3 regions of the Pseudomonas sp. P116 genome follow, and region 1 is predicted to be linked to each of the others. Evidence: predicted binding sites of a transcription regulator. Region 1 holds the regulator's gene; each other region holds the start of a gene.

What was found. The regulator sigma-54, encoded in region 1, starts transcription at its own class of promoters, with help from an activator protein. The targets are predictions, from matches to a motif close to ANTGGCATNNANNTTGCTNT.
Region 2: ICA15_RS24940 (pilin) is a predicted target of sigma-54. The motif match lies at 5,667-5,686, and genes of this name have one in related genera.
Region 3: glnK (P-II family nitrogen regulator) is a predicted target of sigma-54. The motif match lies at 1,378-1,397, and genes of this name have one in related genera.

Annotation. Positions count from the first base shown of each region.
Region 1 is NZ_JACVHB010000006.1:197,131-205,896, forward strand. It holds gene ICA15_RS21000 (class II fumarate hydratase) at 1-858, shown strand, start outside; gene ICA15_RS21005 (hypothetical protein) at 886-1,326, shown strand; gene ICA15_RS21010 (superoxide dismutase) at 1,328-1,939, shown strand; gene ICA15_RS21015 (ZIP family metal transporter) at 1,970-2,863, shown strand; gene ICA15_RS21020 (HPr family phosphocarrier protein) at 2,955-3,230, opposite strand; gene rapZ (RNase adapter RapZ) at 3,246-4,103, opposite strand; gene ptsN (PTS IIA-like nitrogen regulatory protein PtsN) at 4,106-4,570, opposite strand; gene hpf (ribosome hibernation-promoting factor, HPF/YfiA family) at 4,582-4,890, opposite strand; gene ICA15_RS21040 (RNA polymerase factor sigma-54) at 4,964-6,457, opposite strand; gene lptB (LPS export ABC transporter ATP-binding protein) at 6,645-7,370, opposite strand; gene lptA (lipopolysaccharide transport periplasmic protein LptA) at 7,370-7,915, opposite strand; gene lptC (LPS export ABC transporter periplasmic protein LptC) at 7,902-8,474, opposite strand; gene ICA15_RS21060 (KdsC family phosphatase) at 8,483-8,766, opposite strand, start outside.
Region 2 is NZ_JACVHB010000008.1:279,173-287,938, reverse strand. It holds gene ICA15_RS24960 (class I SAM-dependent rRNA methyltransferase) at 1-822, shown strand, start outside; gene ICA15_RS24955 (DUF748 domain-containing protein) at 1,039-3,990, shown strand; gene ICA15_RS24950 (DUF2845 domain-containing protein) at 3,987-4,286, shown strand; gene ICA15_RS24945 (BON domain-containing protein) at 4,525-4,881, opposite strand; gene ICA15_RS24940 (pilin) at 5,180-5,620, opposite strand; gene pilB (type IV-A pilus assembly ATPase PilB) at 5,845-7,545, shown strand; gene ICA15_RS24930 (type II secretion system F family protein) at 7,548-8,765, shown strand.
Region 3 is NZ_JACVHB010000003.1:429,781-436,290, reverse strand. It holds gene ICA15_RS12455 (HigA family addiction module antitoxin) at 1-259, shown strand, start outside; gene ICA15_RS12450 (nucleotidyltransferase family protein) at 304-864, shown strand; gene ICA15_RS12445 (accessory factor UbiK family protein) at 925-1,185, opposite strand; gene glnK (P-II family nitrogen regulator) at 1,600-1,938, shown strand; gene ICA15_RS12435 (ammonium transporter) at 1,976-3,313, shown strand; gene ICA15_RS12430 (secondary thiamine-phosphate synthase enzyme YjbQ) at 3,529-3,954, shown strand; gene sutA (transcriptional regulator SutA) at 4,055-4,381, shown strand; gene ICA15_RS12420 (hypothetical protein) at 4,533-6,044, opposite strand.

The DNA.
Region 1 (8,766 bases):
CACCACGTCAAAACCGGTCGTACGCATTTGATGGATGCGATGCCGGTGCGTATGAGCCAGGTGCTCAACGGCTGGGCGCAGCAACTGAAGGCCAACATCGGTCATTTGCAAGACTTGCTGCCCAGCCTGCAATCCCTCGCGCAGGGCGGGACGGCGGTCGGTACCGGGATCAACGCGCATCCGGAATTCGCTGCGCGGTTCAGCCGTCAACTGAGCCAGTTGACCCATGTGCAGTTCACCCAAGGCAAAGACCTGTTCGCGCTGATCGGCTCGCAAGACACCGCCGTTGCGGTCTCCGGGCAGCTCAAGGCCATCGCTGTGTCGCTGATGAAAATCGCCAACGACCTGCGCTGGATGAACTCCGGTCCCTTGGCCGGTCTCGGCGAAATTGAGCTTGAGGCGCTGCAACCGGGGTCGTCGATCATGCCGGGCAAGGTCAACCCGGTGATCCCGGAAGCGACCGCCATGGTCGCCGCCCAAGTGATCGGCAACGACTCGGTGATCACCATCGCCGGCCAATCGGGCAATTTCGAGTTGAACGTGATGCTGCCAATCATTGCCCAGAACCTGTTGAGCAGCATCGAGCTGCTGGCCAACTCCAGTCGCCTGCTGGGTGACAAAGCCATCGCCAGCTTCAAGGTCAACGAGTCGCGGCTCAAGGAAGCGCTGTCGCGCAACCCGATTCTGGTCACCGCACTCAACCCGATCATCGGTTACCAGAAAGCCGCCGAAATCGCCAAGCAGGCCTACAAACAGGGTCGCCCGGTGATCGACGTCGCGCTGGAGCACACCGACCTGTCGCGCAGTCAGCTGGAAGAGTTACTCAACCCCGAGAAACTCACCGCTGGCGGCGTGTAATCCCCGCAACCGCTTTGGAGGCTCACCATGGAGCACTGGAAACGCACGATCGAACGGGCCAATCGCTGCTTCATGTTGGGCGAGCTGATCGATGCCCGTGAGGCTTACCTGCAAGCGCTGGCCCTGGCGCAAGTGTTGTTCGAACGCTGGGCCGATGCCGACGAAGCGGTGGCGGCCTGCGTCATCTCCCACCACAACCTGGCGGATCTGCACCTGCGCCTGAATCAGCCGGAGGAGAGCGCCGAATACCTTTGCGCAATCCATCAACGGCTGTTGCAGACGATGCAGGACGAACGTCAGCGCCTCGCGCTGCGTGAGGCGGCGCTGCGCCAGAGCAGCAAAACTTACGTCGAGCTGCTGAATTTCATCAGCGACCACGGCGAATACCCGCGTACCCAGCGTCTGTTGCACCCGGATACCGGCAATGCGCGCCGCGCACCAGCCCCACATCACCATGGAGTCCATTGAAATGGCTTTTACCTTGCCTGCCTTGCCTTATGCCTACGATGCCCTGGAGCCGCACATCGATGCGCAGACCATGGAAATCCACTACACCAAGCATCACCAGACCTACATCAATAACCTCAACGCTGCGGTGGAAGGCACTGAATACGCGGGATGGCCGGTGGAAAAACTGGTGGCCAGCGTTCAGCAGTTGCCGGAAAAACTTCGCGCTGCTGTTATCAATCAGGGCGGCGGCCACGCCAACCACTCGCTGTTCTGGGAAGTCATGGTGCCCAACGGTGGCGGCAAACCGGACGGTGTGCTGGCCAAGGCCATCGACGAACAGCTGGGTGGCCTCGACAGTTTCAAGGAAACATTCACCAAAGCTGCGCTGACGCGTTTCGGCAGTGGCTGGGCCTGGCTGAGCGTGACCCCGGAGAAAAAACTGGTCGTGGAAAGCAGCGGTAATCAGGACAGTCCGTTGATGAACGGTAATACGCCGATTCTCGGCCTCGACGTTTGGGAGCACGCCTACTACCTGCGCTACCAGAACCGTCGGCCGGAATACATCAACGCCTTCTACAACGTGATCAATTGGCCTGAAGTGGCTGCGCGCTATCAGGCTGCACTGGTTTAAGTCTCCTAAAAAAACAATTCAAGGCTGACTATGGGCACTGAAACACTGGCGGTCGGAAGCGGGCGTATGTTTCGTTACGCAGTGGGATCGCTCTTGCTGCTGGCAGGCATGACCTTGCTTGCAGCTCACGGACTGCAATGGCTGAATCTGGAACCGAGGCTGTCGCGGGCGTTGCAGGGGGGCGCAATCTGCGCGCTCGGCACCGCGCTCGGAGCGGTGCCAGTGTTGGTGATTCGGCGCATGCCTTTGGCGCTCAGCGACACATTACTGGGTTTCGGTGCCGGGGTGATGCTGGCGGCGACGGCGTTCTCGCTGATTGTCCCGGGCATTGCTGCCGCAGAGAGTCTGGGTCTGACACCGTGGGCGGCGAGTGGCCTGATCTGCTTTGGCATCATGCTCGGTGCGTTCGGCCTGTATCTGGTGGATCGCAAGGTGTCCGGTGCATCACCGGAAATGCTCGTTGGCACCGTCGAGCATCCGGTGATTCCACCGCGGATCTGGTTGTTCGTGTTCGCCATCATTGCCCATAACATCCCTGAGGGAATGGCGGTTGGGGTATCGGCCGGCGGCGGCATGCCGGACGCGGACAGCCTGGCCATGGGCATCGCCTTGCAGGACGTACCGGAAGGACTGGTGATTGCATTGGTATTGGCTGGAGCAGGAATGTCACGGGTCAAGGCGTTCTTGATCGGCGCGGCGTCAGGGCTGGTCGAGCCGGTGTTTGCGCTGTCGTGTGCGTGGCTGGTCAGTCTGGCGCAGGTGCTGTTGCCGTTAGGCCTGGCGCTGGCGGCCGGCGCGATGTTGCTGGTGGTGACCCACGAAGTGATTCCGGAGTCGCGACGCAATGGTCATGACAAGCTGGCCAGTCTTGGTTTGCTGATCGGGTTTTGTCTGATGATGGTGATGGATACGGCGCTGGGTTGAAGATCAAAAGATCGCAGCCTGCGGCAGCTCCTACAGGAAACGCATTCCAATGTAGGAGCTGCCGCAGGCTGCGATCTTTTGATTTTGGCTGTCAGCCGCCTTCGTCGAAGTAGTTGTTGATCAACGCCACCAGCGCATCCAGCGCTTCCTGTTCCTGATGGCCTTCGGTACTCAGATAAATCTTTGTGCCCTTGCCAGCGGCCAACATCATCATTGCCATGATGCTTTTGCCATCAACCGTTGTTTCTGGTGTGCGGCCTACTCTGATCGTGCAGTCGGGATACTGACCGGCAACCCCGACAAACTTCGCCGACGCTCGGGCATGCAAACCCAGTTTGTTGATGATTTCGATTTCCAGAGCAGGCATCGCGGTGTGAATCCTTTAGGTGAGGTCGCGGTGGCGAACCTGGACGTTCTTCAGAGTTTTCTGCAGGGCCTGACCCAGGCGTTCGGTCAGGTAGACGGAGCGGTGGTGCCCGCCGGTGCAGCCAATGGCAACAGTAACGTAGGCGCGATTGCTCGCAGCGAAGCGGGGCAGCCATTTGTGCAGGTAGCTGAAAATGTCTTGGAACATTTCTTCAACCTCGGGCTGCGCTGCCAGGTATTCGGCCACCGGCTCATCGAGCCCCGATTGCGCACGCAGCTCTGGCTTCCAGTAAGGATTAGGCAGGCAGCGCACGTCAAACACCAAGTCCGCATCCACCGGCATGCCGCGTTTGAAGCCGAATGACTCAACCAGAAATGCCGTGCCCGGTTCCGGCTGACTCAGCAAGCGCAGCTTGATGGTGTCGCGCAACTGGTACAGGTTCAGATTGGTGGTATTGATCTTCAGATCGGCCAGATCGGCGATGGGTCCCAGCAGGGCTGTTTCATCCTGGATCGCCTCGGCCAGCGAACGATTGGCGTTGCTCAGCGGGTGGCGTCGACGGGTTTCCGAAAAACGCTTGAGCAGGGTTTCTTCGTCGGCATCCAGATACAACACATCGCACTGGATATGGCGGCTGCGCACTTCTTCAAGCAGTTCGGGAAAACGCGAGAGATGACTTGGCAGGTTGCGCGCATCGATCGACACCGCCACCAGCGGTTGCGCCAGTTCAGTGTGAATCAGCGCGCGCTCAGCCAGTTCCGGCAGCAAGCCTGCCGGCAGATTGTCGATGCAATAGTAACCGTTGTCCTCAAGAACATTGAGCGCGGTACTTTTACCCGAGCCGGAACGGCCACTGACGATGATCAAGCGCATGATTACTGCCCGCTCTGCTCGTCCACAACAACCTGGTACAAGGCTTCATTGCTTGAAGCGCTGCGCAGTTTATCGCGCACATCCTTGCGATCCAGCATGCTGGCGATCTGGCGGAGCAACTCCAGATGCGCATCGGTGGCAGCTTCGGGGACCAGCAGTACAAACAGCAGGTCAACCGGCGCACCATCAATGGCGTCGAAATCGATAGGGGCTTCAAGGTGCATCAGGGCACTGATCGGCGACTGGCAACCCTTGAGGCGACAGTGAGGAATGGCGATGCCGTTGCCAAAACCGGTAGAACCGAGTTTTTCACGGGCAATCAGAGCCTCGAAGACATCTTGCATCTCCAGATCCGGCACTTCACGGGCGATCAGGTTGGCAATCTGTTCGAGGGCTTTCTTTTTACTGCCGCCCGGCACGTTCACGAGGGAACGGCCGGGGGTCAGGATACTTTCAAGTCGGATCATGGGGTAGGGGGTTATCGACCGGTCGCGCCCTGGAGCAGGCTCTGGGTCTTTTCCTTATGCTTTTTGAGTTGTTTGTCCAGCTTGTCGGTCAAGGCGTCGATCGCGGCATACATATCGGTATGTTCTGCGTTGGCGACCACTTCACTGCCGGGTATATGCAAGGTGGCTTCGATTTTCTGCTTAAGCTTTTCGACGCACATCGTGACTTGCACGTTGGTGATCTTGTCGAAATGGCGCTCTAATCGTTGAAGTTTCTCATTGATGTAGTCGCGCAGAGGTTCGGTCACTTCCAGTTGGTGTCCACTGATGTTGACTTGCATACAGCTTCTCCTTCGTTGCCAGTGCATAAAGCGGCAGGCCGAAAAGCCTGCCACTGGAACGCTGTAACGTGGCTTACATCAACCGCTTGCGTTCGCTCGAAGGCGCGATCCCGAGGGATTCGCGGTACTTGGCGACGGTGCGGCGAGCCACCTGAATGCCTTGTGCCTCCAGTAAACCAGCGATCTTGCTGTCACTCAACGGCTTTTTCTGATTTTCCGCGGCAACCAGTTTTTTGATGATCGCGCGGATCGCCGTGGACGAGCATTCGCCGCCCTCGGAGGTGCTGACGTGGCTGGAGAAAAAGTATTTCAGTTCATAAATACCGCGTGGGGTATGCATGAATTTCTGCGTGGTCACCCGGGAAATGGTCGACTCGTGCATGCCAACCGCCTCGGCGATGTCATGCAACACCAGCGGCTTCATGGCTTCGTCGCCATATTCCAGAAAGCCGCGCTGATGCTCGACGATCTGGGTGGCCACTTTCATCAGGGTTTCGTTGCGGCTTTGCAGGCTCTTGATGAACCAGCGGGCTTCCTGCAACTGATTGCGCATGAACGTATTGTCGGCGCTGGTATCGGCGCGACGCACAAAGCCTGCGTACTGAGCGTTGACGCGCAGACGAGGTACCGACTCCTGATTCAGCTCGACCAGCCAGCGTTCATTGTCCTTGCGCACAATGACGTCCGGAACGACGTATTCGGCTTCCGTCGATTCGATCTGCGAGCCCGGCCGTGGATTGAGGCTCTGTACCAGTTCGATAACCTGGCGCAGCTCATCCTCCTTGAGCTTCATGCGGCGCATCAACTGGCTGTAATCGCGGCTGCCGAGCAAGTCGATGTAATCGCTGACCAGACGTTTCGCTTCAGCCAGCCAAGGCGTCTTGGCCGATAGCTGGCGCAATTGCAGCAGCAGGCATTCGCTGAGATTGCGCGCGCCGATGCCGGCGGGTTCAAACTGCTGGATGCGGTGCAGAACAGCTTCGATCTCGTCCAGTTCGATGTCCAGTTCCGGATCAAACGCTTCGAGAATCTCGTCGAGGGTTTCGTCCAGGTAGCCCTGATTGTTGATGCAATCGATCAGGGTCACGGCGATCAGTCGATCGGTGTCGGACATCGGTGCGAGATTCAGTTGCCAAAGCAGATGGCTTTGCAGGCTTTCGCCCACTGAAGTGCGCGTGGTGAAGTCCCACTCGTCATCATCGCTGCTCGGCAGGCTGCTGGCGCTGGTCTGGTAGACGTCTTCCCAGGCAGTGTCGACCGGTAGTTCGTTGGGGATGCGCTCGCTCCAGTCGCCTTCCTCGAGGTTATCCACCGTCGGGGCGGTTTCCTGATAGGAGGGTTCCTGGATATCGGTGTTGGGCTTCTGTTCGGCGTTGTCAGCCAGGGGGTCGGTGTTGTCGAAGTCTTCGCCTTCTTCCTGGCGTTCGAGCATCGGATTGGATTCCAGAGCCTCCTGAATTTCCTGTTGCAGGTCCAGGGTCGACAATTGGAGCAGACGGATAGCCTGTTGCAGCTGCGGTGTCATCGTCAGCTGCTGGCCCATTCTCAAGACTAGCGATGGTTTCATGGCAGGGGCTTAACACCTTATTCGCCGGCGCGATGCGCCATCCACTACAGGGCGCCGAAGCGCCAAACTTAAGCAAATTATATGCCTGAAACTGAAGTGTTTGCCTAGAGCGCTGTAACAATTAAAGCGTATTAAATTCTGCTTGAACCGATACAGCGCCCGGGCGGCTCACCGGGCACCTTTACGCTTACAGGCGGAACTCGTGGCCCAGATACACTTCCTTGACCAGGTCGTTGGCCAGGATGGTAGCGGAGTCACCTTCGGCGATCAGCTGACCGTCGTTGACGATGTAAGCGGTTTCGCAGATATCCAGCGTCTCGCGCACGTTGTGGTCGGTGATCAGAACACCGATGCCCTTGGCTTTGAGATGGTGGATGATTTGCTTGATGTCGCCGACCGAAATCGGATCGACACCGGCGAACGGTTCGTCGAGCAGGATGAATTTCGGCGCAGTCGCCAGCGCGCGGGCGATTTCCACCCGGCGGCGTTCACCACCGGACAGGCTCATGCCGAGGTTGTCGCGGATGTGGCTGATGTGGAATTCCTGCAGCAGGCTTTCCAGCTCCTTGCGACGACCGGCCTTGTCGAGTTCCTGACGGGTCTCGAGGATGGCCATGATGTTGTCGGCTACCGACAGTTTGCGGAAGATCGACGCTTCTTGCGGCAGATAGCCGATACCGGCCTTTGCACGACCGTGCATTGGCTGGTGGCTGACGTCCAGATCATCGATCAGCACACGGCCCTGATCAGCCTGAACCAGGCCGACGATCATGTAGAAGCACGTGGTCTTGCCGGCACCGTTGGGGCCGAGCAGGCCGACGATCTGACCGCTGTCGATCGACAGGCTGACGTCACGCACGACCTGGCGGCTTTTATAGGCCTTGGCCAGGTGCTGAGCTTTCAGAGTTGCCATTACTGGTTTTTCTCTTCGGTTTTCTTCTTCGGCTGGATCACCATGTCGATGCGCGGACGCGATTCGGTGACTTTGCTGCCGGTAGCGCGACCGGCGCTGGCCAGTTTCTTCACGGTGTCGTAGACGATTTTCTCGCCCTGGGTGGTGTTGTTGTCTTTATCGACAACCTTGGCCTTATCGATCAGGACGACGCGATTTTGCGCGGCGTGGTACTGAATCGTCACGCCCCAGCCCTGAACTGGCTTGGTGTCGCCGGCAGTCTGCAGTTGTTCGAAGTAGGCGAGGTTGCCGACCGACGTCACAACGTCGATATCACCGGTCGAGGTGCGGGTGATGGTCACGGTGTTGCCTTTGACGATCATCGAGCCCTGAGTGATGATCACGTCACCTTTATAGGTAGCTACGCCGTTCTTGTCGTCCAGCTGGGCATCGTCGGCCTGAATGCGGATTGGCTGCTCTTGATCGTTCGGCAGAGCCCAGGCGCTCACGCTTCCCAGTGCTGCGCCCAGACTGAGCAAAATAGGGAGGGTTTTAACGAGCCTCATACTGTCCTCTTACGTTCGATTGCAGGTGTATCCTGCTTTCCTTCAGGTACGCTTTCATTCCTACGCCAGTCGATACACCGCCAGCGCCCTCGATTCTAACGGGTTGCTCGGTCTGCGCATATTCCCGCTGCGGGAACACTGTCATGCGAGTGGAAGTGATCAGCGTGTCACGTTTCTTTTCATCGGTGCGCTTGATGCGTACCGAATCGATCAATTCGACTTCGGTGCCGCCCGAATTCACTTCGCCGCGTTCGCTGGTCACGTGCCACGGGAAATCCGTTCCGCGGTACATGTTCAGGTCGGGCTTGGTGACCAGCGTGATGTCGGTCGCCTTGACGTGCTCGGCCTTGTCGGACGTCATTTCATACTGCACTTTGCCGTCCGGCAGGTATTGCACGGTATGCGTGTTGGTCGCATACCAGTCGATAGGATTTTCCACAGACGTGGTCGGAGGCTTGTCGAGGAAGCGTTCCGGGCTGATGTTCCAGTAGCCGACCGCTGCAAATAACGCAGCGATGCAGCCGAACAGCAGGAAGTTACGAAATTTTTTGCTGAACATGGTTTGGCTCACAGGTACGCGGCGTTGGCCGCATCGAGGCGGCCCTGGGCGCGCAGGATCAATTCGCAGAATTCGCGGGCAGCACCTTCACCACCTCGGGCGCGGGTAACGCCATGGGCGTGTTCGCGGACGAAATCAGCAGCGTTGGCGACGGCCATGCCCAGACCGACGCGGCGGATCACCGGCAGGTCAGGCAAATCGTCGCCCAGATAGGCGACTTGTTCATAGCTTAGGCCCAGTTGCTCAAGCAGGCCGTCCAGAACCACCAATTTGTCTTCGCGTCCCTGAAACA
Region 2 (8,766 bases), on a different contig from region 1:
TTGCTGCAACTGCACGCCATCGTCAACCAGACCCTGGGCCTGGAGACTTTGCTGGTCTACAACGACCGTTCTCGTGGCAACTCGCGTATCGACCGTGAAGACCACGTCTACCGCGCCGACGACGCTGCACTGGCGGATCTGGTCGGTCACGAATGGGGCCTGAATTACCGAGTACGCGGACGCCATGCCGGGCAGGATCCGCTGCTGTTCCTCGACCTGCGCAACACCCGCGGCTGGGTCAAGGATCACGCCAGAGGCAAAAGCGTGCTCAACCTGTTCGCCTACACCTGCGGCGTTGGCTTGAGTGCCGCGGCCGGTGGCGCCCGTGAAGTGTGCAACCTGGATTTTGCCGAGGGCAACCTCGCGGTCGGTCGCGAAAACGGTTTGCTCAATCCGCAGTTGCCGGAAATGGAGTTCGTCCAGTCCGACTACTTTCCGGCCATCCGCCAACTGGCCGGTCTGCCCATCAGTCAGCGACGCGGGCAGAAACTGCCGAGCTATCAGCGCCTGGAACAGCGCCAATACGATCTGGTGCTGCTCGATCCGCCGGCCTGGGCCAAGAGCGCGTTCGGCACCGTCGACCTGCTGCGCGACTATCAAAGTCTGCTCAAACCAGCCCTGCTGACCACCGCCGACAACGGTGTACTGATCTGCTGCAACAACCTGGCGAAAGTCAGCATGGACGACTGGCGCGAACAGGTCCTGCGTTGCGCCGAGAAGGCCGGGCGCCCGGTGCGTGAGTGGAGCGTGATGACCCCGGGCGCGGATTTCCCGTCGCTGGACCAACAGCCGCCACTGAAAACCCTGATCCTTCAACTCTGATCACATTGCTTTGCGGCGAACAACCTGTGGGAGCTGGCTTGCCAGCGATTGCGGTGGATCAGGCGACATCTATGTCGAATGATCGGCCGTCATCGCTGGCAAGCCAGCTCCCACAGTGTTTTATGTTTTCCGAAGAATCTGAACAATCCTGCTCCACACCAGGTACTTCGGAACCAGAATCGCGTGCCATACTCCAAGGCACTCCGATTACGACAGATGAAGCCGCACATGCCCAAAGGATTGATTCGCGCGATTGGCGCACTGTTGACCGTTCTGGCCCTTTACAGCTTGCTGGGGTTTCTGATTTTACCGGGCATCGCCTTGCGTGTTGCCAACCAGCAACTGGCCAACTACGCGGCGGTGCCTGCGCATATCCAGCGCATCGAACTCAATCCGTTCAGCCTTGAAGTCACCTTGTGGGGCCTGGTCATCGGTGAGCCCGGCAAAGAACAGGTCGGTTTTGAACGCCTGTACGCCGACCTAGAGCTCGACAGCCTGTGGACGAAAGCAGTCCATCTGTCCAACATCGAACTGGACAAACCGAAGACCGAAATCCTCTTCGCCAAAGACGGCAAGCTCAACCTGCTCGGTCTGTTCAACATACCCGCCAGCGAACCGACACCCGTCGATCCCGAAGCCAAGCCGTTTCCTCTGCGCATCGACCAGATCAAACTCGCCAACGGTGTCGTGCACTTTCAGGATGTGCGCCCGAGCGAACCCATCGAATTCCTCTACGACGATCTCAACTTCGAGCTGAAAAATCTCAGCACCCTGCCCGAAGACAGCGCCGACATGACTCTGGTCGCGATTGGCCCCAACGGTGGCCGAATCGACTGGAGCGGCAATTTCAGCCTGATCCCGATCGCCTCCGAAGGCACGCTGAAAATTACCGACGGCAATATGAAAGCGTTTTGGCCTTACGTGCGAGACGCAGTGCCCTTGGTTCTTGAAAACGGCGTGATGAACCTCAGCACCGAATACAAACTCAATCTGTCGAAACAAACCGAGCTGCAGTTGAACAACGTTGCGGTGAGCATCGCGCCGTTCGCGATCAAGGCACCCGATGGACGCCCACTGGCAAAACTCGAACGCCTCGACATCAGCGAGACCTCGGTGGACCTGGCGAAACAGCAAGTGGTAGTCGGCAAGATTCGCAGCCAGAAACTCGAAACCTGGGCCGCTCTGGAGGCCGACGGGCAACTGGACTGGCAGAAACTGTTCGCCAGCCAGCCGTCGAAACCTGCCGCCAAAGCCGCCGCCGAACCGGCCAGCACACCCGCAACCGCCGATTCGCCGAAACCTGAACCGAGCGCGCCAGACAAGCCATGGCAAGTACTGCTCAAAGATGTGCAACTGCGCAACTACACCGTCCATCTGGCCGACCGGTCGGCCAATCCACCGGTGACACTGGATGTCACCCCGCTGAACGTCGATCTGCAGGATTTTGACAGCCTCAATGGCTCACCCTTCAAGCTCAAGCTCGATACCGGGCTGGGCAAGCAGGGCAAGATCCTCGCCGATGGCACGGTCAATCTGGCGCCGGTCAACGCCCAGCTCAACGTTAAAACCCAGGACATCGACCTGCGTGTCGCGCAGTCCTACATCAATCCGTTCATTCGTCTCGAATTGCGCAGCGGCATGCTCGGCAGTGACCTCAAGGTCAACCTCAAGAGCACCGAACCGCTGGCGCTCAGCGTGACCGGCCGCGCGCAGATCGATCAACTGCACACCCTCGACACCCTGAAAACCCGCGACTTCCTCAAGTGGCAGCAAGTGGTCGTGGAAGGCCTGAACTACCAGCACGGCGACAGCCTGTCGATCGACAAGGTCAACCTGTTCCAGCCGTACGTGCGCTTCATGATCAACGATGACCGCACCACCAACATCGATGATCTGCTGATTCCGCAGCCTGCCGACAGCGGCGCAAAAACCGCCGCCGCCAAACCGGCCAGCAAAGACAAACCACTGGGCATTCGCATCGGTGGTATCGCCATCAACGACGGCTCGGCCAACTTCGCCGATTTCAGCCTGACGCCGAATTTCGCCACCGCTGTCCAGCAACTCAACGGCCAGATCGGCACCATCGACAGTCGACAGTCGAAACCGGCCACTGTCGATATCAAAGGCAAGGTTGATCGCTATGCGCCAGTGACCATCAAGGGCGCGGTCAATCCATTCGACCCGATGGCCAGCCTCGACATCACCACCAGTTTCAAACGGGTCGAGCTGACCACCCTGACGCCCTACTCCGGCAAATTCGCCGGATACCGCATCCGCAAGGGCCGGCTCAACCTCGACCTGCATTACCTGATCACCAAGGGCCAACTGAAGGCCGAGAACAAAGTGGTGGTCGAGCAATTGCAACTGGGTGAGAGAGTCGACAGCCCGGACGCGACAAGTCTGCCGCTGAAACTGGCGATCGCGTTGCTCAAAGACGTCGACGGCAAAATCTCCATCGAATTACCCGTAACGGGCGACTTGAACAATCCGCAATTCAGCGTGATGCCGATTGTCTGGCAGACCCTGCGCAATCTGATCGTCAAAGCCGCTGCGGCGCCATTCAAGATGATTGGTGGATTGGTCAGTGGTGGCGGTTCCCAGGACCTCGGCACGGTGTCGTTCGCGCCAGGCTCCAGCGAGCTGAACAAGGATGCCGAGGGTGCGCTGATCAAGCTGTCCCAGGCACTCAAGGAGCGTCCGGCCCTGCGCCTGGAAATCGAGGGTGTCGCCGCCAAAAGCAGCGACGGCCCATTGCTCGCCGAACAGCGCCTGGAACGTGAATACCAATACAACTACTACAAGATGCTCCAGCGCCGCGGCGATAAAGTCCCGGCTCAGGCGTCCTTGATTGACGTGCCGGACAGCGAGAAAGGCCCACTGCTCGAAGGCATTTATCGCACCCGTCTGAAGACTCAGCCGCCGGCCGAATGGAAGGATCTGGGCAAGGAAGAACGCACAGCGAAAATGCGCGCAGGCGTGATCCAGTTCTGGAGTACCAGCGATGTGCTGCTGCGTCAGTTGGGTCAGGACCGTGCCAGCAGCATCAAGGATTTTCTGGTGGACAAGGGCCAACTGGCTGACGACCGCGTGTACTTCATCGACACCAATCTGGGCGAGGCTGAAAGCGACGGTCGGGTAGTGACGCAAATGCATCTGGATGCCGAATGAGCAAACGCAAATGGCTGGCGGCAATGGCACTGACATTCGTTGCTGGCCAGGCGTTGGCCTCCGATACGCTGCGTTGCGGCAGCCAACTGATCAGCCTCGGCGACCGCGCAAGCGAGGTGCTACAGAAGTGCGGCGAGCCGGTGAGCCGCGATGTGCTGGGTTACAAACGCAGCGCCAATCGCCGGGAAGAGTTTCAGGTCGAGGAATGGACCTACGGCCCGAGCAACGGCATGTATCAATACCTGCGTTTCGAAGGCAATCGCCTGAAGCAGATCAATAGCAAACGCGGTAACTGAACAGATCAAAAGATCGCAGCCTTCGGCAGCTCCTACAGGGGAACCACATTCCTGTGTAGGAGCTGCCGAAGGCTGCGATCTTTTTGCTTCTACAAAATAAAACAGGCCCCGACACAAAGTGCCGGGGCCTGTAATGGTCACATCCGTGTGACCGGTCGCATGAACTCTAAAGTTGCGGCAGACGTATTGCTCGGCCCGTCTGTCGCCCCTTCTCCCGGTCCAGGCGAGAAGTCATGCCTTACTCGGCTTTCAGGCCGTCAGCGGAGACCGCTTTAACGCCTTTGATTTTCTTGGCGATGGCTACTGCAGTAGTTTTCTGCGAATCGGTTACGGCAGTAGTCGACGACAGCGATACAACGCCTTGGTTGGTTTCAACTTTAATGTCGGTACCTGGAATGCCTTTTTCGGTTACCAGGTCAGCTTTGACCTTGGTGGTGATCCAGGTATCGGAAGTATCTTGTTTCATCTCGGTGACTTCACCGGCAGCCAGAGTCATTGGAGCCTGGGTAGCCTGAGCCGATTGTGCGAATGCACCGGAAGCCATGGTCAGGGTCAGCGCGGTAGCAGCAGCGGCAGTGATAGCGAACTTCTTCATACGAGTAACTCCTGTTTTTCTGGAAAGTCTGCTGGATGTCTTGTCAGCAGGGTTACCGTAGATATTGCGAACGCTGTGCCAACTTTTTGGAAGACATAAAATCGTTATAAATCAATAGCTTACAAATAATGCAAAATTCCGGATTCATGCAAAATGCATGACTTGTTGAATATTCACATGCAAGTTGCGGCTTTTTGAAAAGTTCCTAAGGCGCTGAAATTATTGAAGCTTTTGTGAAGCGCTGCGCAATGAAAAATGCCCCGCATTGCGGGGCATCTATTGAATGTAGCCTGACGAATTACGCACCGCTGGCCGTGCAGCCTTTAGGGGAATATTCGGCATTAACCGTCGTTGCACACGTCCACACGCCCGATGTGGCACCCGTGGTTGCGCCTGAGCGACTGAGTGTGATGGTTTTGCCCAGCACCGGACCTGGCGCATTGACCAGTGTGCAAGTGATTGAACCGGCACCCGACGAGGCTGTGCCCGTAGCCGCCAATGTACAGTTGGATGTCGTCGCCGCAGCACCACCGGCCACCAGTGTCAGCGTCGGATCGGTGCCCTGATTGATGGTGTCTTCAAACGGCACTTTCAGAGCGCTGATCTCTGCCAGCCCCGCCGTTACCTTGGATCGCGCCTGATATTTCGAATACTGCGGCAGGGCGATAGTCGCCAGAATCCCGATGATCGCCACAACGATCAGCAGCTCGATCAGCGTAAAACCTTGTTGTTTTTTCATAGAAACGCTCCATGCATGAGTCGAAATCTCATGATCTGAGATGAACCGAGCATAGCCCATGCCAAGCGCCTGAGCCCTGCACACAAAGCGCCAGCGTCGCCCTACGCAGTTTCCTACAACCCGCAACCGCACTATCTGACACTTTTTGTCACCTGCACCGACCGTGTTAGGCGCTCTCACTTGACTAGGCTATAAGTCATGAACGGCAAGCGTGCGGAATCCCCATGAATGACATCGCTCTGAGCGGTCTGGCCAAACAATTGGTGCAGGCCGAACTGCTGACGGAAAAAAGCGCCCAGCAGGCCTGGCAACAGGCCCAGCGCAATCGGCTGTCGCTGGTCAGTTATCTGGTGCAGAACAAACTGGTAAAGAGCGCGCAGGTGGCCGAGATCGCCTCCGAGCACTTTGGCATGGCGTTCCTCGACCTTAATTGCCTGGACAAGGAAACCCAGCCCAAAGGCCTGGTCAGTGAAAAACTGATACGCCAGCATCACGCCCTGCCCTTGTGGCGACGCGGCAACAAGCTGTTCGTGGGGATTTCCGACCCCAGCAATCATCAAGCGATCAACGACATCCAGTTCAGCACCGGATTGAGCACCGAAGCCATCCTGGTGGAGGACGACAAGCTCAGCGACGCCATCGAAAAGTTCTTCGATACCCACGCCAGCGGTCTCGAAGACATGGCCGACGTCGATCTCGACGGCCTCGATGTCGAATCGATCGACGACAACAAGCAGGACGCCATCGGCGGGCAAGACGCCGACGATGCGCCGGTGGTGCGTTTCGTCCACAAGATGCTGCTCGATGCGATCAAGAGCGGCTCCTCCGACCTGCATTTCGAGCCTTACGAAAAGAACTACCGGGTACGGGTGCGCACCGACGGCATTTTGCGCGAGGTGGCCAGGCCGCCGATCCAACTGGCCGGGCGCATCGCCGCACGTTTGAAAGTCATGGCCAGCCTCGACATCTCGGAACGGCGCAAACCGCAGGACGGACGGATCAAGATGCGCCTGTCCAAAAGCAAGTCGATCGACTTCCGGGTCAATACCCTGCCGACCCTGTGGGGCGAGAAAGTGGTGATCCGGATCCTCGACCCCTCCAGCGCGCAGATGGGCATCGACGCCCTCGGCTATGAGCCTGAGCAGAAAGAGCTGTATTTGGCAGCACTGAAGCAGCCACAAGGGATGATTCTGGTCACCGGCCCCACTGGCTCGGGCAAAACCGTGTCGCTGTACACCGGGCTGAATATTCTCAACACGGTCGACATCAACATATCCACCGCCGAAGACCCGGTGGAGATCAACATGGAAGGCATCAACCAGGTCAACGTCAACCCCAGGCAGGGGCTCGACTTTGCCCAGGCCTTGCGCTCGTTTCTGCGTCAGGATCCGGACGTGATCATGGTCGGCGAGATCCGCGATCTGGAAACCGCCGAGATTGCGATCAAGGCTGCGCAGACCGGTCACCTCGTGTTGTCCACGCTGCACACCAACAGCGCGGCAGAAACCCTGACGCGACTGCACAACATGGGCATCCCCGGTTTCAACATCGCCACCTCTGTCAGCCTGATCATCGCCCAGCGGCTGGCGCGCAAGTTGTGCAGCCACTGCAAGAGAGCCATCGAGATTCCGCGCGAAACCCTGATCAAGGAAGGCTTCCCCGAGGAACGCATCGGCAGTTTCACGATCTACGAGCCAGTCGGTTGCGATCACTGCAATGGCGGTTACAAGGGACGCGTGGGGATTTATGAAGTGGTGAAGAACACAGCAGACCTGCAACGACTGATCATGGCCGAGGGCAACTCGCTGGAAATCGACATTCAGATGCGCCGCGACGGCTACGACGACTTGCGTACCTCAGGTCTGCGCAAGGCCATGCAAGGCATTACCAGCCTGGAAGAAATCAACCGGGTCACCAAGGACTGAACATGGCAGTCAAGGCAGCGAAAATCAGCGTCTACGCCTGGGAAGGCACGGACAAGAAAGGCAGCAAACTCAGCGGTGAATTAAGCGGGCAGAACCCGGCACTGATCAAGGCTCAACTACGCAAACAAGGGATCAATCCGGGGAAGGTGCGCAAAAAAACCGCCTCGTTTTTCAGCTTCGGCAAACGCATCAGGCCCCGCGACATCGCCCTGTTCACTCGGCAGATGGCGACCATGATGAAGGCTGGCGTGCCGCTGCTGCAGTCGTTCGACATCATCGGTGAGGGCTTCGAAAACCCGGCCATGCGCAAACTGGTCGACGAGGTGAAACAGGAGGTCGCCGCCGGCAACAGTTTCGCCAACGCCCTGCGCAAGAAGCCGCAGTATTTCGATGAGTTGTATTGCAACCTCGTGGATGCCGGCGAACAGTCCGGCGCTCTCGACACGTTGCTGGAACGGGTCGCGACCTATAAGGAAAAAAGCGAAGCCCTCAAGGCCAAGATCAAGAAAGCCATGACCTACCCCACCGCCGTGGTGCTGGTTGCAGCCGTGGTAACCGGGATTCTGCTGGTGAAAGTGGTGCCGCAGTTCGAGTCGGTTTTTTCCGGTTTCGGTGCAGAGTTGCCTGGGTTCACCCTGATGGTCATCAGCCTCTCGGAATTCATGCAGCAATGGTGGTGGGCGATACTCGTTGCTCTGGTGGCCGCTTTTTTCGGCACCCGCCATGCGCTGAAAAAATCCCAGGCGATGCGCGATCGCAAAGACACCTGGCTATTGAAGCTGCCGTTGGTAGGCACGCTGATGTACAAATCCGCCGTTGCACGCTTCGCCCGGACCTTGTCGACCACGTTTGCTGCCGGCGTACCGTTGGTGGAAGCGCTCGACTCGGTGGCCGGCGCCACGGGTAACGTGGTGTTCAAGCGTGCGGTATTGCGCATCCGCCAAGACGTTTCCACGGGCATGCAGTTGAATTTCTCCATGCGCACCACCGGGGTTTTCCCCAACATGGCGGTGCAGATGACTGCCATCGGCGAAGAGTCCGGCGCGCTGGACGAGATGCTCGCCAAGGTCGCCGGGTTTTACGAGGACGAAGTGGATAACATGGTCGACAACCTCACCAGCCTCATGGAGCCGTTCATCATGGTCGTCCTGGGGGTGATTGTCGGCGGTCTGGTGGTGGCGATGTACCTGCCGATCTTCCAACTCGGCTCAGCGATCTGAC
Region 3 (6,510 bases), on a different contig from region 1:
AGAGGAGTACCTGGAGCCTCTGAACCTGACAGCTGCTGCGCTGGCGAGAGCATTGAGTGTATCCACTCCGACGGTGAACGACATCGTTCTACAGCGTAGAGGTGTCAGCGCTGATATGGCACTCAGACTGTCCTACTGTCTGGGCACCACTCCAGAGTTTTGGCTGAACCTGCAATCGACTTACGATTTGCGCAAAGCGGAAATTGAAAGAGGTGCTTCTATCCGTGATCAGGTGGAGCGGCTCGCACATTGCGCGTAATTATTTAGACCTAGCAGTGAAGTCATGCGTGACTGAATGGAATTATGAATTCTGAACAAGTGTTGCAAATCAAGGCGCTCATCGGAGCCGACCCAGTGCGCATGAGCATATTGAGTCTGGTGCAATCCCTTGGATTACCTGATTGCTGGGTAGGCGCAGGGTTTCTGCGTAGCGCGGTTTGGGATCACTTGCACCAGCGTGTTCACTCGCCACTGTCTTCGGACATAGATGTCATCTGGTTCGATCCGGGGCGGGCCACTGTTCAGTCAGACACTGAACTGGAAGCATGTTTGCGAAACATGGATGCGTCATACAACTGGTCAGTAAAGAACCAGGCGCGCATGCATCTGCGAAATTCTGATACGCCATATACCAGCGCAATTGATGCCATCAGGTTCTGGCCGGAGACAGCCACGGCAATTGCCATCAGGCTCGACTCGCAAGGCGCTCTGGAGGTCGCAGCGCCGCTTGGTTTGGAGGATCTGTTTCGGCTTGTTGTTCGACCTACAGGAAGGTTCCAGATCGACAAACGGGAAATCTATCTGGAACGCATTCAGGGGAAAGACTGGCCTCGCACTTGGCCAAACCTGAAGTTTACCGAGTAAACGCCTTTTCTTTGATCAAAAGATCGCAGCCTTCGGCAGCTCCTACAGGGGGATTTAGTGTTACTCGGCGGGCGGCGTCAGCTTCGCTTCCATCTCGGCAACTTTCGCTTCGAGACTTTCGAGGCGGGCACGAGTGCGGGCCAGCACGACCATCTGGCTATCAAACTCTTCCCGGCTCACCAGATCGAGTTTGCTGAAGGCACTTTGCAGCAGCATCTTGAACTGGCTTTCGATTTCGGCTTTTGGCAGGGGCGTGTCGCCGTTGAACAGGCGGGAAGCGGTGCCGCTCAGGGCGTCGAGGAAGTCTTTGGGCGCGAGCATGGGAAATGTCCTGGAAACAATGGCCGGCAGTGTATCACGCAGTGTCTATAGTCAATCTCGTCGCCAGGGATGCACGCTTTTCGCGCAGGCGGACGGACGGCGACGCACCGTTGTTGTGCGTATCCGCTAAGCGTTTTGCACGCGAGTGCTTGCGGTAGCGGCCAAGGGATTGAAATCAGAGGTTTTTGCCGAGATGGCAAGGTTTCTGCTTAGTCACTCTTGACCCATGCACTGATGCAGTCGCTGTGACGAATGCAGTGCGGCAGACGAAGCGGGGAGTTTCGTCAGCAGCGGTTAGCTGGCGTCAGTCGGGCAGGTATGGCCGACGATGCGTTACAAAGCCAGGCACTGCGCTTAGACTTGAGTCGGGTTTGTTTTCCTGGGGCAAGTCCACCAATTCGGGAGAGAGTTTTCATGAAGCTAGTCACTGCCATCATCAAGCCGTTCAAGTTGGACGACGTGCGCGAGTCGCTGTCCGAAATCGGCGTGCAGGGCATTACCGTTACTGAAGTCAAAGGCTTCGGCCGGCAGAAGGGTCACACCGAGCTGTATCGCGGCGCGGAATATGTGGTCGATTTTCTGCCCAAGGTGAAAATCGACGTGGCCATCGACGACAAGGATCTGGATCGGGTTATCGAAGCGATAACCAAGGCGGCCAACACCGGCAAGATCGGTGACGGCAAGATCTTCGTGGTCAATCTGGAACAGGCGATTCGCATCCGTACCGGCGAAACCGATACCGACGCGATTTAAAAGCCGCCACAAACCCAACGCCCCAGGAGAAAACAATATGACTCTGCGTAAATTCGCAGGGCTAGGAGCCCTGTTGTCCATCGTAATGCCAAGCCTTGCAATGGCGGCAGACGAAGTGGCGGCCCCAGTCCTCAATTCCGGCGACACTGCCTGGATGCTCACCTCGACGGCCCTCGTGCTGTTCATGACCATTCCCGGCCTGGCGCTGTTCTACGGCGGCATGGTTCGCTCGAAAAACATTCTTTCCGTGTTGATGCAGTGCTTCGCCATTACCGGTCTGATCAGCATCCTGTGGGTCATTTATGGCTACAGCATTGCGTTCGACACCACCGGCATGGAGCAGGGCGTCGTCAACTTCAACTCGTTCTTCGGCGGCATGGGCAAGGCGTTCCTCGCCGGTGTCACGCCTTCGAGTATTACCGGTCCTGCGGCGCTGTTCCCTGAGGCGGTGTTCATCACCTTCCAGATGACCTTCGCGATCATCACTCCGGCGTTGATCGTCGGTGCGTTCGCCGAGCGGATGAAGTTCTCCGCGATGCTGATCTTCATGGGCATCTGGTTCACTCTGGTGTATGCGCCGATCGCGCACATGGTCTGGTCCGGTAACGGCGGCCTGATGTGGGACTGGGGCGTACTCGACTTCGCGGGCGGCACCGTGGTGCACATCAACGCCGGTGTGGCCGGTCTGATTGCCTGCCTGGTACTGGGCAAGCGCAAAGGCTTCCCGACCACCCCGATGGCTCCGCACAATCTCGGTTACACCCTGATGGGCGCGGCGATGCTGTGGGTCGGCTGGTTCGGCTTCAATGCTGGCTCTGCTGCGGCGGCCAACGGCACCGCGGGCATGGCGATGCTGGTCACCCAGATCGCGACCGCTGCTGCTGCACTGGGCTGGATGTTTGCCGAGTGGGTCACTCACGGTAAGCCAAGCGCACTGGGCATTGCTTCGGGTGTGGTTGCCGGTCTTGTGGCGATCACGCCGGCTGCCGGCACCGTCGGCCCGATGGGCGCACTGGTGATTGGTTTGGCGGCAGGCGTGGTGTGCTTCTTCTGCGCCACTACCCTGAAACGCAAACTCGGTTACGACGACTCCCTGGATGCCTTCGGCGTACACGGTATCGGCGGTATCCTCGGCGCGATCCTCACCGGTGTTTTCGCCGCTCCTGCTCTGGGTGGCTTCGGCACTGTCACCGACATCGGTGCGCAAGTGTGGATTCAGATCAAAGGCGTCGGCTTCACGGTCATCTACACCGCGATCGTCACCTACATCATCCTCAAGGTCCTGGACGCCGTAATGGGTCTGCGTGTGACCGAGGAAGAAGAGTCGGTTGGCCTCGATCTGGCACAACACAACGAACGCGGCTACAACTTGTAAGTACGCGCAGTAAAAAAATTGCCCGGCTTGCCGGGCATTTTTTTGTCCGGGATTTGTCGTTAAAGGAACAGCTGAAAGGATTTTTCGTACGCCTTTAGTCGTGTTTACGACGAGCGTTTTTCTACGGCCAAAGGCTTACATCATTGCAGGAATATTAGGGCCTTTGTTTTTTCCCAGAGCGCGCTAGAATGCGCCCCGAACGTGCGGAGAACTGTATGTGGCAACAGACTCTGATTACCCTGCGGGCAAGGCCCCGGGGCTTTCATCTGGTAACGGACGAGTTGATTCATGGCTTGCCTGAACTCAGGGAGTGTCGGGTCGGTCTGTTGCATTTGTGGCTGCAGCACACCTCGGCATCGTTGACCATCAACGAGAACGCCGATCCGGCGGTCCGTCGCGACTTCGAACGATTTTTCAATCGTCTGATCCCACAAGGAACAGACGGCTATGAGCATAACGACGAAGGCCTGGACGACCTCCCGGCGCACTTCAAGGCCAGCCTGCTTGGCTGCCAGATCAGTCTGCCGGTTTCGGCAGGTCGATTGGCACTGGGTACCTGGCAAGGTGTTTATCTGGGCGAGCACCGTGATCACGGCGGTGCTCGTAAAGTCCTCGCCACCTTGCACGGTGAAGGGGCATAGCCGCTGGTCAGCAGCGGCGAACGATTTTTTAACGGCGACTTCGACAGTTGCCAAAGCTGGTCTATAACTAATCTGCTTTTCGCAAGTCATGAGGTAGAACATGAGCGACGATGATCTGGAAAACGACGACCTCGAAGTAGGCGACGAAGACGAGGCCGAGGAAGGCCTGGAAGCAGCAGCGGAAGACGTTGCTGACGACGATGGCGGCGAAGATACGCCGGCCCCGGCTGCCAAAGGCAAAGCCAAGGCTGCGGTGTCGGTAGACGATTTGCCGAGCATTGAAGCCAAGAACAAGGAGCGCGATGCCCTGGCCAAGGCCATGGAAGAGTTCCTGTCGCGAGGCGGAAAAGTGCAGGAAGTGGAGGCCAATGTGGTCGCCGATCCGCCCAAGAAGCCGGACAACAAGTACGGCAGCCGCCCTATCTGAGGCGTGCCGCTTGCTTGCTGAAAAAGCCCGCCGTCGCTGCGGGCTTTTTCGTTCTACAGGCCGCTAAATACGCGGCTCTAAAATAAGTATGGCCTTCAGCCCCACGCGTAGCCCCACACATAATGCCCGCGTGCACCTACGCCAGCCACGATCAGTGTCCTATTTCTGAGCCTGGCAGTGTTCCAACCTCCAACGGCGCCGGGGTCAAATCGAGATACTCATACCGTGGTTCGTTTCTGAGCCCCTCGACTGGATGAGTCTTGACCACCCTCATCTTCTCCGAGTCGTAACTCATACGGTCCACTAAACAATCTTCCGCTACTCCCGGGTACTCCGCATGCAAACGCAAATAATTTGCTTGGGTCCAGGCCAAAATCGCCTTGTGAAGAGGCCAACTGGTCTTGCCGTAGCCGCCTTTTCTAACTGTGAACCCCATTACGTTCAGGCAAAAACCCAGCACCTTCGCCCCTTTAAAGTTCGGAAAACTACTCATGCGAGCGACTTCGTTGTATATAAGTCGACGTGCTTTATGCTTAACAATTTTTCCGGCGGCGCTAGTTAGATTGAGATCACTGAACAATCTACCCCATACGGAATTGTGCTGCACCGTCCAACTCTCCCACCATGGCGACTTAATCGTTGATGCAGCAAATACTAACTCGAATATCATGTTTGCAAGATGGTCGTAAAATGTTCTGCTAACCGGACCGTCTTCCTGATGAGTGCGTAATTGCAAGTGTTGGGGGACACCTTTATTCTCAAGAATTTCGACTGCTTCGACTATGAAGTCGACTACGACCCACACGCGTTTCAGTACATCGTCATCCCAAGCACTCTGAGCTATCCCATTAAGACGATAGAGATCAGAAACAGATTTCTCAATATTTCCCATAGCTCGATACAGGACAAAGGAGTGCCCCCAAAATCGCGTTTCGACAAAGTCGTTGAGAGTGATCAAAACAACGCGGCAATAGGCGGCCCACTGGGTGGCGCTCCACTTCACGCCTATATCTGGATCAAGTAGAGTTCCAATCGTCTCGACCATTCTATAATTAGAGAACATTGTTTGACTAAACGGCTTATGATACCCAATCAGGCCGGACTCATACCCTTCAGCTTCGTGATAAATAAAGGAGTCCGTATTCTTGATGGCCTCATTCATTATATTTTTGGCGAAGACCCTAACATCGACTCCATACCTTTCTTCTTCAATCATTGCTTGGAAGACATTCAGGGCCGTGGCCGGGGCAAATTGAACAATCGCGCGGCAAAACCTTTTATCGGCAATGAGCTGCAACATGTCAGTTGCATAACACTCTACCTTGCTAGGCACTCTGTTGGACCTATCTTCTGGGCCTGACTTTTTATTTCTTATTTCGACAGTGTTCGTTGCATAGCGTACTAAAGCCGTCGCAGAACGGGCGAGCTCATCTGCAATGATTGCTAGTTCGTGCGGGGCGCCATTGACGACCAAGCGGTATAGGGTAAGCGCGAAGCGCTCCGCGTTTCTTTTGCCATATTTGGGTGGTCGGATGAATGCAAACCAAGCCCAAGTTAGAAAAGTAAGAAGAAACACCATTCCGAGAACCGCCTGCCAGGAGGCGGGGCTCAGGATGTTCCCTCGAGGTACCAACCATTGTTCGGCACGCCACAAGTCAGTCAACAGCGTAAGCACCCCCACAGCAGTGACGACTGAAAACGTAACTCCGCGTAAAGGAATTGGAGCCGTTTGAATGCGAAATCGATATCGTACGTCTCCTGTAGTCCACGCGAGAACCATAAGTGCGAGCCCCGCCAGAAACTCCGCGAAACCAAAGAATTTGGTCCCGCTCGCATCTAATGGAATGAAACATACGCTCATGAAACATTGCTCTGCTGCCACAGATCCCTCTCCCATTCGTCCAGATCATTATCGACGGCCCATCAAACTTTCTAAGCTCCTTTACGCGTTGACGTTTTCATCGCAGGCGCAGGGTAACTTGTTCGCGACGGCTGCTAATCCGTCGCTAACGCGCTGCACTTTTTGGGCGTCCGCCAGCACCGCGCCCGCCTATCGCGGTACCGGCAGCAGCCACAAACTCACTGGGCGAAAAGCCCCGTCTCAATTGGGCAACAACACCCGGCAAGAA